DNA from 3 places in the Paenibacillus sp. BC26 genome. Region 2 is predicted to be linked to each of the others. Evidence: riboswitches for the same ligand, from Rfam matches in the RefSeq annotation. Region 2 holds a riboswitch; each other region holds the start of a gene.

Region 1 (3,282 bases), 130 kb from region 2:
CGGCAAGCGGTATGAATTCCGCCGGAGAAACGGCACCGAACTTCGGATGCGTCCAACGCAGGAGAGCCTCGAAGCCGCTCAAGCGGTCGGCTGACAAATCCTTCTTGCCCTGATAGACCAAATGAAGTTCGTCTTGCTGGAGTGCTTTGCGCAAGTCCTGCTCCAGCATCATTTTCCGCAAATTAACCTCGTTCATCTCCGTGCTGTAGAAGGCGTAGTTGTTTCTCCCCTGCCTCTTAGCCGCATACATAGCCGCATCCGCGTGAATCAGCAGCGTATCGGCATCCTGACCGTCTTTGGGATACATTGCAATCCCGATGCTCGTCGTAACGCTAATCTCTTGCCCTTTGAGGATGAAAGGCTCCGAGAGCCGTTCCAGCAGGGGCTCAATCAGCGCCCCTAACGTTTCTGCGCTGCTATTCGGAAGCAGGATGACAAACTCGTCACCGGCAAGTCTGGCCGCAAAGGATGAAGGCTCCAGCGATGCCTGAAGCCGCTTCGCGAAGTTCTTAAGCAGACGGTCCCCATGGGGGTGCCCGAACGTATCGTTGATGGATTTGAATCGGTCCATATCAAGAAACAAGACCGCGAAGCTGCATGGATGATTAGCGGCATTCCGAAGCTCTGCTTCTATCTTCATAATGAATTGATAGCGATTCGGCAGATCGGTCAATTGATCGTGATAAGCCATATAATTAATGGTTTCACGGGCGTTCTTCGTTTCCGAAATATTACGGAAGTTCGAGAGGATGGCCGGGCGATTATTGAACAAAGTCGATATCGAATTGGTTTCCACCTCGATCACTTCTCCATTGACCTTGTAAATACGAAGCTCCGTATAATCCAAGATGGTTTTGCCTGCAATAAGGTCAGCCGCTTTCGCGCGGATCAGGTCGTGATACTCCGGCAGAGCCAAGTCAAATACATCAACGCCGATTAATTCATCCAGATGCTTCGCGCCGAGCATCGCCAGCCCCGACCGATTCATATGAACAATCTTATTATCGATTTGAACGATATTGGCTTCGGGAGACAGCTCGAAAATTTGCCGGTACCGGTTCTCATTATCCAGCGCTTTCTTCTCGCTTCGCTGTGCATGCGCGATGATTCGGCGTCCGATGATGCATACGCTGACACAAGTGATGCAGCACATGGTGAACAGGGTGAACTGTACGACTCGGGAGATCAGGTCCATTTTGAGCATATAGGGGTTAAACAATTGATGGACGATGAGTAGCACAATGCCATATCCGCTTGCCAACAGCGTTACATAGCGGTCCAGATAGATGAGGGAGAGAAGCGCGAAGAGGAAGACCACGGTACCGGAATTCGGCGTGGGTATAAAGCACATGACGATGGAGCAGAGCAGGAATGAATAGGCGGAAATAATTAATTTCCCTTTCAGCGTCTTGTAGGTCTGCCGGTAAACGAAATAGAGCACAAAACCAAGCGGAATGACGGAAGAGACGAATCGTATGAAAACTTGAAAGGTTATCAGCTCAAGCGAGAGAACGGTTACATAGATAGGGAGCGAGGACAGGATAAGAAACATTAACGTGTAGGTCAGTAGCTTCGAACTAAACTGCTCGTATGAGGTGGCCAAGCCGATCACATCCTTTCTGTGTCCATATTGGTATACAAAAAAAAAAACCGGCCCTTCAGAGCAAGATGGCGGCAATAGACCGATACGCATCTTCCCGCTTGGAGGCACCAAGGTCAGCAGATTAACTTCGGCAGTCTGGCTGTCGTATCCCATTCCTTGTTAGGAGAAAAGACTTAGACCCAATGACTTTGCGCCCCCTGCTTTCGAAGGGTTTGCCTATGAGAAACGATTCAATTTTGACGAAATATGTAGGAATATAGTTCTAATCTTATTTTCCATAATATCTCAGTCGCGTGAATGGGTCTATGGAACCTATTTAAAAGGATAGAGTTGGTATTTATGAGCCTGTGCGGTGAGCGGTGTTATTAAATAAAGGACTAAAGACTTATATAATTAGGACTATAATCACAATGGAATTCAAGAGCAGGCTATGGATTGACACAGATGATACACATGTCATATAGTCAAGCTAATCTAGCAGAGATGAAGGTGAATTGGTTGTCTACCTACCCGTATCACCGTATTAAGGAAGATATTCGAAAGCGCATACATATAGGCGAGTGGCAGGGATCTTCGCGATTGCCGTCCAGCCGCAATTTGGCGGAGTCCTATCAATCCAGCGTTAATACGATCGAGAAGGCAATTAAGGAGCTCTGCGGGGAAGGACTTCTAACACGGGACAACCGCCGAGGTACTTATCTCGCAGATGGCGGGCTGAGTTCCGTGTCTCAATCGATGAGCGGGAGCGGGCTAATCGCCGCATCTGTTATCGGCATCGACAACCCGTTATGGGGAGCCGCCCTGCGCGGGATCGAGGATGCGCTGCAGCCGAAGGGCTATCAGCTGATGAGCAGCAGCGATAACCGCAGCTTTGATAAGCTGGAGTCGTTCGTTGCGAGCGCGATTGAAAGGCAAGTGGAGGGGATTATTCTCAGTCCGATCCACGGGGGACAGGACGAGCTGCGCAGTCGGCAGCTCTACGAGCGGTTATCGGCAAGCGGGATCCCGGTTATTTTCTTAGATCGGCGGGTTTGGGACAGCGATATCCCCTTTGTGACGAGCGATAACGCTGCGGGCGCTTATTCGCTCACGAAGTTGCTGCTTGCCAAGGGGCATCGGCGGATTGCGTTCGTACGCAATTCGGATCTCAGCACGTTCTATGAACGGCTGCTTGGCATGAGACAAGCTTTCATCGAAGCAGGTGTTCCTTTCGAAGCGGATTACGACTTGAGCATCCCAACTCGGTTCGAGAATTTCGAGAGTGAAATCGAAGCGTTTGTTTCTCGGCTTGCGTATGCGCTGGGGACGATGCGGTATACGGCTGTTTTTGCGGCGAATGATCAGATTGCCGAAGCTGCGCTTGCTGCACTTGAGCGGCTTGGCAGGCGCGTCCCGGACGACATGTCCCTGGTTACTTATGATGCGCAGGGGTTGAACGGGAAACTTCGACTGGATATCACAGGTGCGAACCAGCCTTTCTATGAGATGGGACGCAGCGCTGCCCTTCAATTATTGCATGCGGCAGAAGGCAAGCAGCCGATCGCGGTTGCCGGACATATTTGCAAAGCGGACATTCATTACGGCAGCTCGGTTAGGGAAGCAAAGATTGAATAACAAGGGTGGTACTTGCTTATGAGCCTCATTCGTCTGTTTCAAGAAAAGAAATATTTGCTGCGCAT
Region 2 (3,282 bases):
GCTATGTGCTCAAGCAAGAGATCGTGAACGAGAAGGGCGAGCTGTGCGGGGATGCTACCGTTACTTGTGTGACGATGGATTCGAACACGCGCAAGAGCAGGGAGCTGCCGCCGGAGCTGCGGAGTCAGTTTTAGCCGGAGAATCCGTATTACAAGCCGGCAAATAGGTAATCATGGGAAAGAGGCGATGCATGCTCGTAGATGCATCGCCTCTTTCATAGAAATAGAACAAGTGCCATTTTGGGTATATAGAAAGTAAACCGAACAGAAACCATTCGTATGAGGAGGTAGTCGTGATGAGCGATTTTCGCATTGAGAAGGATTCCATGGGTGAGATACAGGTTGAGGCGCACCGGCTGTGGGGAGCGCAGACCGAGCGCAGTCTGCACAATTTCAAAATCGGTACGGAGAAGATGCCGCGTGAGTTAATTACCGCTTTTGCCTATTTGAAGAAAGCAGCAGCGACCGTGAACGGAAGCTTGGGGAAGATGGATGCCCTGAAAGCCGAAGCGATAGCGGTTGCAGCGGATGAAGTAATTGAAGGAAAGTGGCAGGATGAGTTTCCGCTTGCCGTCTGGCAGACCGGGAGCGGCACGCAGTCCAACATGAACGTCAATGAAGTGATTGCACGGCGTTCGGCACAGCTGCTCAAGGAGAAAGGCCAAGAAGCAGCCGTTCATCCCAACGATGACGTGAACCGCTCGCAGAGCTCTAATGATACCTTTCCAACGGCGATGCATATCGCCGCGCTGATTGCTGTGGAGGATCTCGTCCTGCCGGCCATTGCGCAGCTGAAATCCACGCTCGAGCAGAAGAGCGCAAGCTTCATGGATGTAATCAAAATCGGCCGCACCCATCTGCAGGATGCCACTCCGCTTACGCTCGGCCAGGAAATCAGCGGCTGGGTTCGGATGCTGGAGAAAGGCGAGCGTAATATTAGAGCAAGCCGCGAGGAGCTGCGCGAACTTGCCATCGGCGGCACGGCCGTGGGCACGGGCCTCAATGCCCCGCCGGGCTTCAGCGAGAAAGTGTCGGCGGAGATCAGCCGCCTAACCGGCAAGAACTTCATTAGCGCGCCGAACAAATTTCACGCGCTGACAAGCCACGACGAAATCGTCTTCGTGCATGGCGCAATCAAAGCGCTCGCCGCGGACTTGATGAAGATCGCGAACGACGTGCGCTGGCTCGCAAGCGGCCCTCGCTGCGGGATTGGCGAGATTCGAATACCGGAGAACGAGCCGGGCAGCTCCATCATGCCTGGGAAGGTGAACCCGACGCAGTGCGAAGCGCTGACGATGGTGGTCTGTCAGATCATGGGCAATGACGCGGCAATCGGCTTCGCGGCCAGCCAGGGCAACTTCGAGCTGAACGTGTTTAAGCCTGTCATCATTCACAACTTCCTGCAGTCGACCCGCATTCTAAGCGATGCCATCCGCTCCTTCGATGAGCATTGCGCGGTTGGCATTGAGCCGAATCGGGAAGCAATCGCCCGGCATCTGAACGAGTCCCTGATGCTCGTTACGGCGCTCAATCCTCATATCGGCTATGAGAATGCGGCAGCTATTGCGAAGTCCGCTCATAAGGAAGGCCTGACGCTGCGTGAGGCTGCCATTCGCAGCGGACTGATTACAGCTGCCAAATTCGATGAAGTGGTGAAAGCAGAAGAGATGATCTGACAAATTCGACAAAAGATTACAAATTACGCTATGTACAAATAGGGCTTTACTCTCCTATAATTAACCCTGTTAATATTTACAAAACCATAGTTTTACAACTACTTCTCATATGATAAAGGCAAACCAATGGAAATGTTGGGACGCAAAGCCTAGGCCTAAAGCATCGATACCGATGCCATGGTGGACAGGTTACCGGGTGAAAAGGAGTCCATCCTTAACATGGGTGGACTCTTTTTATATTTATACAAATATTGGGAGGTAGGCTCGTTGTATGCTTAGAGAGAAAAACCGTGTCATGTTATTCATTTCTACAATTATTGTACTTTTATCGCTTCTGGTACACGCATTCGATTGGCTCGGTTTTTCCATGCAGCATGATCATCATCCGGATCAGAATGGTTCAACGCTTCTCTCCTTACTTAATCAAACGTTCTTCGCATTGCCGTTTACTTGCTTACTGCTTGCCGGATTTTGCATGCGGTTACAGAAGGAACAGCAGAGCGTTCCGCTTCTTATGACGCTTTCGCTTACCTTCAGCAGCATATCCATCATTGCCGGCGGTAACGGGACGGTGGAATACCACTTCTCCATCTTTATGGTACTGGCCATTATTTTGTACTACGACCTCATCGCAATGCTTCTCATCAGCACCGTCATCTTCGCTCTGCAGCATGTACTCGGCTTCTTAATCTTCCCAGAGCTTGTCTACGGAACCCGTGATTATTCGCTGGCCATGGTCTCCATTCACATCGTATTTGTTGTTTTGTTTATCGGCGCCGTTACCTATCAAATTATGACGCGCAGAGCCTTCATCCACGCACTGGAATCGGCCCAACAGCAGAAAATTCAAGCAGCGGTCAAACAAATTATCGAAAATGTGACGGAAACGTCGGACCAGGTGCTCATGAACTCCAAGGAGCTCAGCTGCAACGCGGCCACGCTTAATCTCTTGGCAGGGGATATCGTACAAACGATGCATAAGGTCGATGCCGCGGCACATTTACAGGAGAATGGCGCACAGACCGGCAAGAAGGTGATCGGAGAGATGCTCCGAGATATCCATACCATCGCTGAAACGTCTGCCACCGTGTCTAATTTCTCGAACGAGGTTGCGACAGAGGCCGACAACGGGAATGAAGCCATTCAGAAGGCTGTCCGGCAGATGACATCGATGAGCAATGCCGTTCAAGAATCGGCTGCCAAAGTAAAGCTGCTTGGTCAGCGTTCACAAGAAATAGATGATATTACGAGTTTAATTACAGACATAGCTTCCCAGACCAGTCTGCTGGCTCTGAATGCGGCGATCGAAGCGGCACGGGCAGGCGAGCATGGCAGAGGTTTTACCGTCGTATCCAATGAAGTCCGCAAGCTGTCTGAGCAAACCACCGCCTCCGCCCAGAGAATCGCTGAGCTTGTTCAAGACATCCAGGCTAATAACCGGGCTTCCATCCAATCCATGGATCAAGTAATTGTTGAGGTAGCATCAGGAAATCAAGCCGTATGTGATGCGGGAGCGGCGTTCGAACGCATTATGCGGTCTATTAAAACCGTTGCGGAACAAATTCATTACATCTCCGGCGCGTCTCAGCAAATGTCTGCCAGTACGC
Region 3 (3,282 bases), on a different contig from region 2:
AATGGACCAACAGGTGACCAAAGGGCGAACGATCGCCCCCGAGCTTGGCCGCACTTTCCGTAAAGTATTCGGCGATATTATGCAGGATCTCATTCGGCGTGAAGATGTTATGGTCAGCTTGACCAACATTCACGTGGCGGACAGCTACTTGTTCCACCATTCCTTGAATGTCACGATACTGGCAGGCATCATGGGGTTGGCCAGAGGATATAACCGTACGCAGCTCGAAGAGCTTGGCATGGGCGCGATGTTATTCGATATCGGCATGACGCGGCTGCCCAAAGAGATTTTGACCAAGACGTCCGCATTAACGCCAAGCGAGCGGATGCTCATGGAGAAGCATACCGAGGATGGCTTCAACATTATTAGAGCGCAGCATGATATTAGTTTACTCTCGGCTCACTGCGCGCTTCAGCATCACGAGCGCTACGACGGCACAGGCTATCCGCGCAAGCTTAAGCGGGAGGCCATTCATGAATACGCTCAAATCGTCGCCATCGCAGATGTATACGATGCGCTTACCTCTCCAAGGCCGCATCGGAAACGATATACCCCATCGGAAGCGATCGAGTTTTTGTTTGCTGCAGGAAATACCTATTTTGATTTAGAATTGATCAAAATTTTTTGTAAGCATATTTCGATTTATCCGGTCTCCACAACGGTACTGCTCAGTTCAGGGCAAGTTGCTGTCGTAGCTATGAACGATCCGCTCGCGGTTCATCGTCCAACGGTTCGGATTATCCGTGAGTCTGATGGAACTGCACCTGCTTCAGCCTATCAGATCGACCTCAAAGACCAACATAAGTTAATGATCGTGAAAGAACTGTAGGTAGGTTAGCATACTGCTGACAACTGCATATCATCGATACTGGCAAACTTATCGAAAGATAAGGACGCAAAGTTAAAGGGTCTAATGTCCGCTAATAATGAAGTAGCGAACGAATGACAGCCTGACTGCCGAAATGAACACCCGAGTCTGTCTCGGGGTACTGAAGCGGCTCCGTTCTTGTATGAGGAAGCGCTTTTTCTGTTTTTATGCAAAGTATTGCGGTTGCCGGAGTGTTCTTCATATGTAAAGGGGGAATGGATGTGACAGGCATGAATGAAAGAATTGGTTTCAATAATAAACCTACCTTTGCTATGAAGGCATTGCTGCACAGCCGTACTATGGTTGAGAAAGAAGGGTATGTTGCTACAGGCGTACTTGCCCATGCAGAAGGCGAAATGATGGAAATCGAGCTTACGGAGTTCAAGAACTTCGAGCTCGGAGATCCGGTTAGCTTAACCGTGTATTCACCTGTCGGTATTCACCGTCTGCAATCGACGATTATTGCAAAGGCGGAAGGTTCCATCGCGGTTATTTTTCCGATCCGTTCATTGGCGGGACTGGATGAGAAGCGGGAATCGCCGCGTATCGATATCGAGGCAAGAGGTACGATTTCGCGAACATACTCGCAAGAGATAGAAAACTCCAAAGGGGAGAAATTGACGATAGAAGCTACAGACAGCTTCGATATAGAGCTAAGAAATATAAGCGACACCGGCATAGGTTTTTCCTTAATGAGCCCTCCAACGCTCGCGAATGGGGATATCCTCACGACGAGCCTATCACTGGGCTTTAAGTTGGAGTGCGAAATTGAAATAATCCGCAAGGACGATGGAAGTGAGTGGAAGTTTTACGGAGCTCGCTTTCAAGGGTTAGACGAGCAGCAGCAGAGGGCGCTTCGGGCGTACTTGCTGCGTGTGCAGATTGAAGCCTATTTCAAGCTTAAGAAGGAGAAGGCATCGGCTAAGAAGAGCAGATAAACGTGATTTCGGCGTTGCTGGCATAAGAAGACGTTTGAACGGATGATGGTGATCCGGCAGCGTCTTCTTTTTTTATAAGTCAGCTCGTCAATTATGGTACAATTGGAAAAATAACGAAAAGAATGCGGCGGGGTTTGAGCAAAAGGGGAAGTGGTTATGCGAAGTGGGCTGACGGGACTAGCTGCGCTGGCCGTGGCGATCGTGCTGGCTGGTTCGGCTTATCATTACGGAATGTTCTTTGATACAATCTTTTATCGGTGGGAATCCATCCTTATCGTCGTCTGCGTGTTCATAGTAGGAGCAGATATAGCGGCTCACTCTCGGAAAGCGGATACGCGGCTTAGGAAGGGCGTTCCGGCGGCGTTTTATGGACTGCTTGCGATTGCACTGCTATATGCAGTGGCGCTGATCCATCGTCCTGCTTCCGTGTTAGGCAGCTTCGATGAGGCCTTGCGATGGACGGCATATACGGCTTTTGCCGTCACCTTGTACAGCTGGTTCTGTTCAAGCTCCGATACGACTGTGCGGCGACACCGCCTAAAGTGGCTTTCTGCGGCCATTCAGGGCTCAGGCGCTTTCGTTATCACGGGAGCGATCGCGGGATGGATGGGGTGGGTTGCTTTTCCCGAAATCATCATGACTACCGGCGATGCAAGACTGTCCGCTGTTGGAGCGCGTTTGTCGGGGTTCATGCAATATCCGAATTTCTTAGGTGCCGTAGCCGGTGCCTATCTCTTATTCTATTTGCTCTTGCTAATCAGGGAAAAGGCTTCGGTATCGTCGTTTATCGGGGCTGCAGCCGGGGTGCTGCCTGCTGTCTTGGTACTGCTGCTAACCGAATCCAGAGGAGCTTGGCTCGTGACCGCCCTGGCATGGGTTGGCGGCCTTCTGCTGCTGCGCAGTAAGGAACGCGTCACTTGGCTTATCTTTAGCGGCTGGGCATTGATAAGCGGCGGGGCTGCATATCGAGCTGTCGTTCATGCAGGATTACGCAGTGGGGATGCCGGTGATGGTACTAGCAAGTTTGTACAGGATGGGGCAACTTCGCAGGAGACCGTATTGCTGATTCTGATAGGTGTGGCTGCACTTGCCGGATTTACTGCTTTGAGATGGATGCAGGCACGAGGACGAGAACAGCTGCTCAGCCGAATAGCATGGGGCTGCTGGCTTGCAGGATTATTTGGCATGGTCATGCTCCTTCCATCGGTTATTCAAGGACGTTTAAGCGGCGGGTTTCAGACGGCCGGCGCGCGCGGGTTATTTTATAAGGATGCATGGCTGCTCATGAAGGAAGCGCTGTTCTTCGGCCGTGGCGGCGACACATGGCGGATGTTGTTTACCCAAGTGCAAACCGCGCCTTACGTTGGGAATGAAGTACATAGCGGTTACATTGAAATTGCGCTTGATCTGGGTCTTGTCGGGCTGTTGGTTGCTGCCGTGGTCTTCTTTGTCTTGCTGCGCGGCGTATGGCGGTCG

The links. A riboswitch is a leader RNA that binds a small molecule or an ion and turns the genes downstream of it on or off. The one in region 2 is predicted to bind cyclic di-GMP.
Region 1: it holds a riboswitch for cyclic di-GMP, as region 2 does, so the genes downstream of both, BM412_RS31750 (putative bifunctional diguanylate cyclase/phosphodiesterase) here and BM412_RS01445 (methyl-accepting chemotaxis protein) in region 2, are expected to answer to the same signal.
Region 3: it holds a riboswitch for cyclic di-GMP, as region 2 does, so the genes downstream of both, BM412_RS17985 (PilZ domain-containing protein) here and BM412_RS01445 (methyl-accepting chemotaxis protein) in region 2, are expected to answer to the same signal.

The regions. Positions count from the first base shown of each region.
Region 1 covers NZ_FPAD01000001.1:447,265-450,546, forward strand. Annotated here, with positions in the region: gene BM412_RS31750 (putative bifunctional diguanylate cyclase/phosphodiesterase) at 1-1,756, opposite strand, end outside; cyclic di-GMP riboswitch class I at 1,730-1,830, opposite strand; gene BM412_RS01955 (GntR family transcriptional regulator) at 2,057-3,217, shown strand; gene BM412_RS01960 (AraC family transcriptional regulator) at 3,236-3,282, shown strand, end outside.
Region 2 covers NZ_FPAD01000001.1:319,538-322,819, forward strand. Annotated here, with positions in the region: gene BM412_RS01435 (acyl-CoA thioesterase) at 1-134, shown strand, start outside; gene fumC (class II fumarate hydratase) at 296-1,675, shown strand; cyclic di-GMP riboswitch class I at 1,783-1,872, shown strand; gene BM412_RS01445 (methyl-accepting chemotaxis protein) at 1,947-3,282, shown strand, end outside.
Region 3 covers NZ_FPAD01000002.1:344,517-347,798, reverse strand. Annotated here, with positions in the region: gene BM412_RS17990 (HD-GYP domain-containing protein) at 1-829, shown strand, start outside; cyclic di-GMP riboswitch class I at 861-962, shown strand; gene BM412_RS17985 (PilZ domain-containing protein) at 1,141-1,806, shown strand; gene BM412_RS17980 (O-antigen ligase family protein) at 1,963-3,282, shown strand, end outside.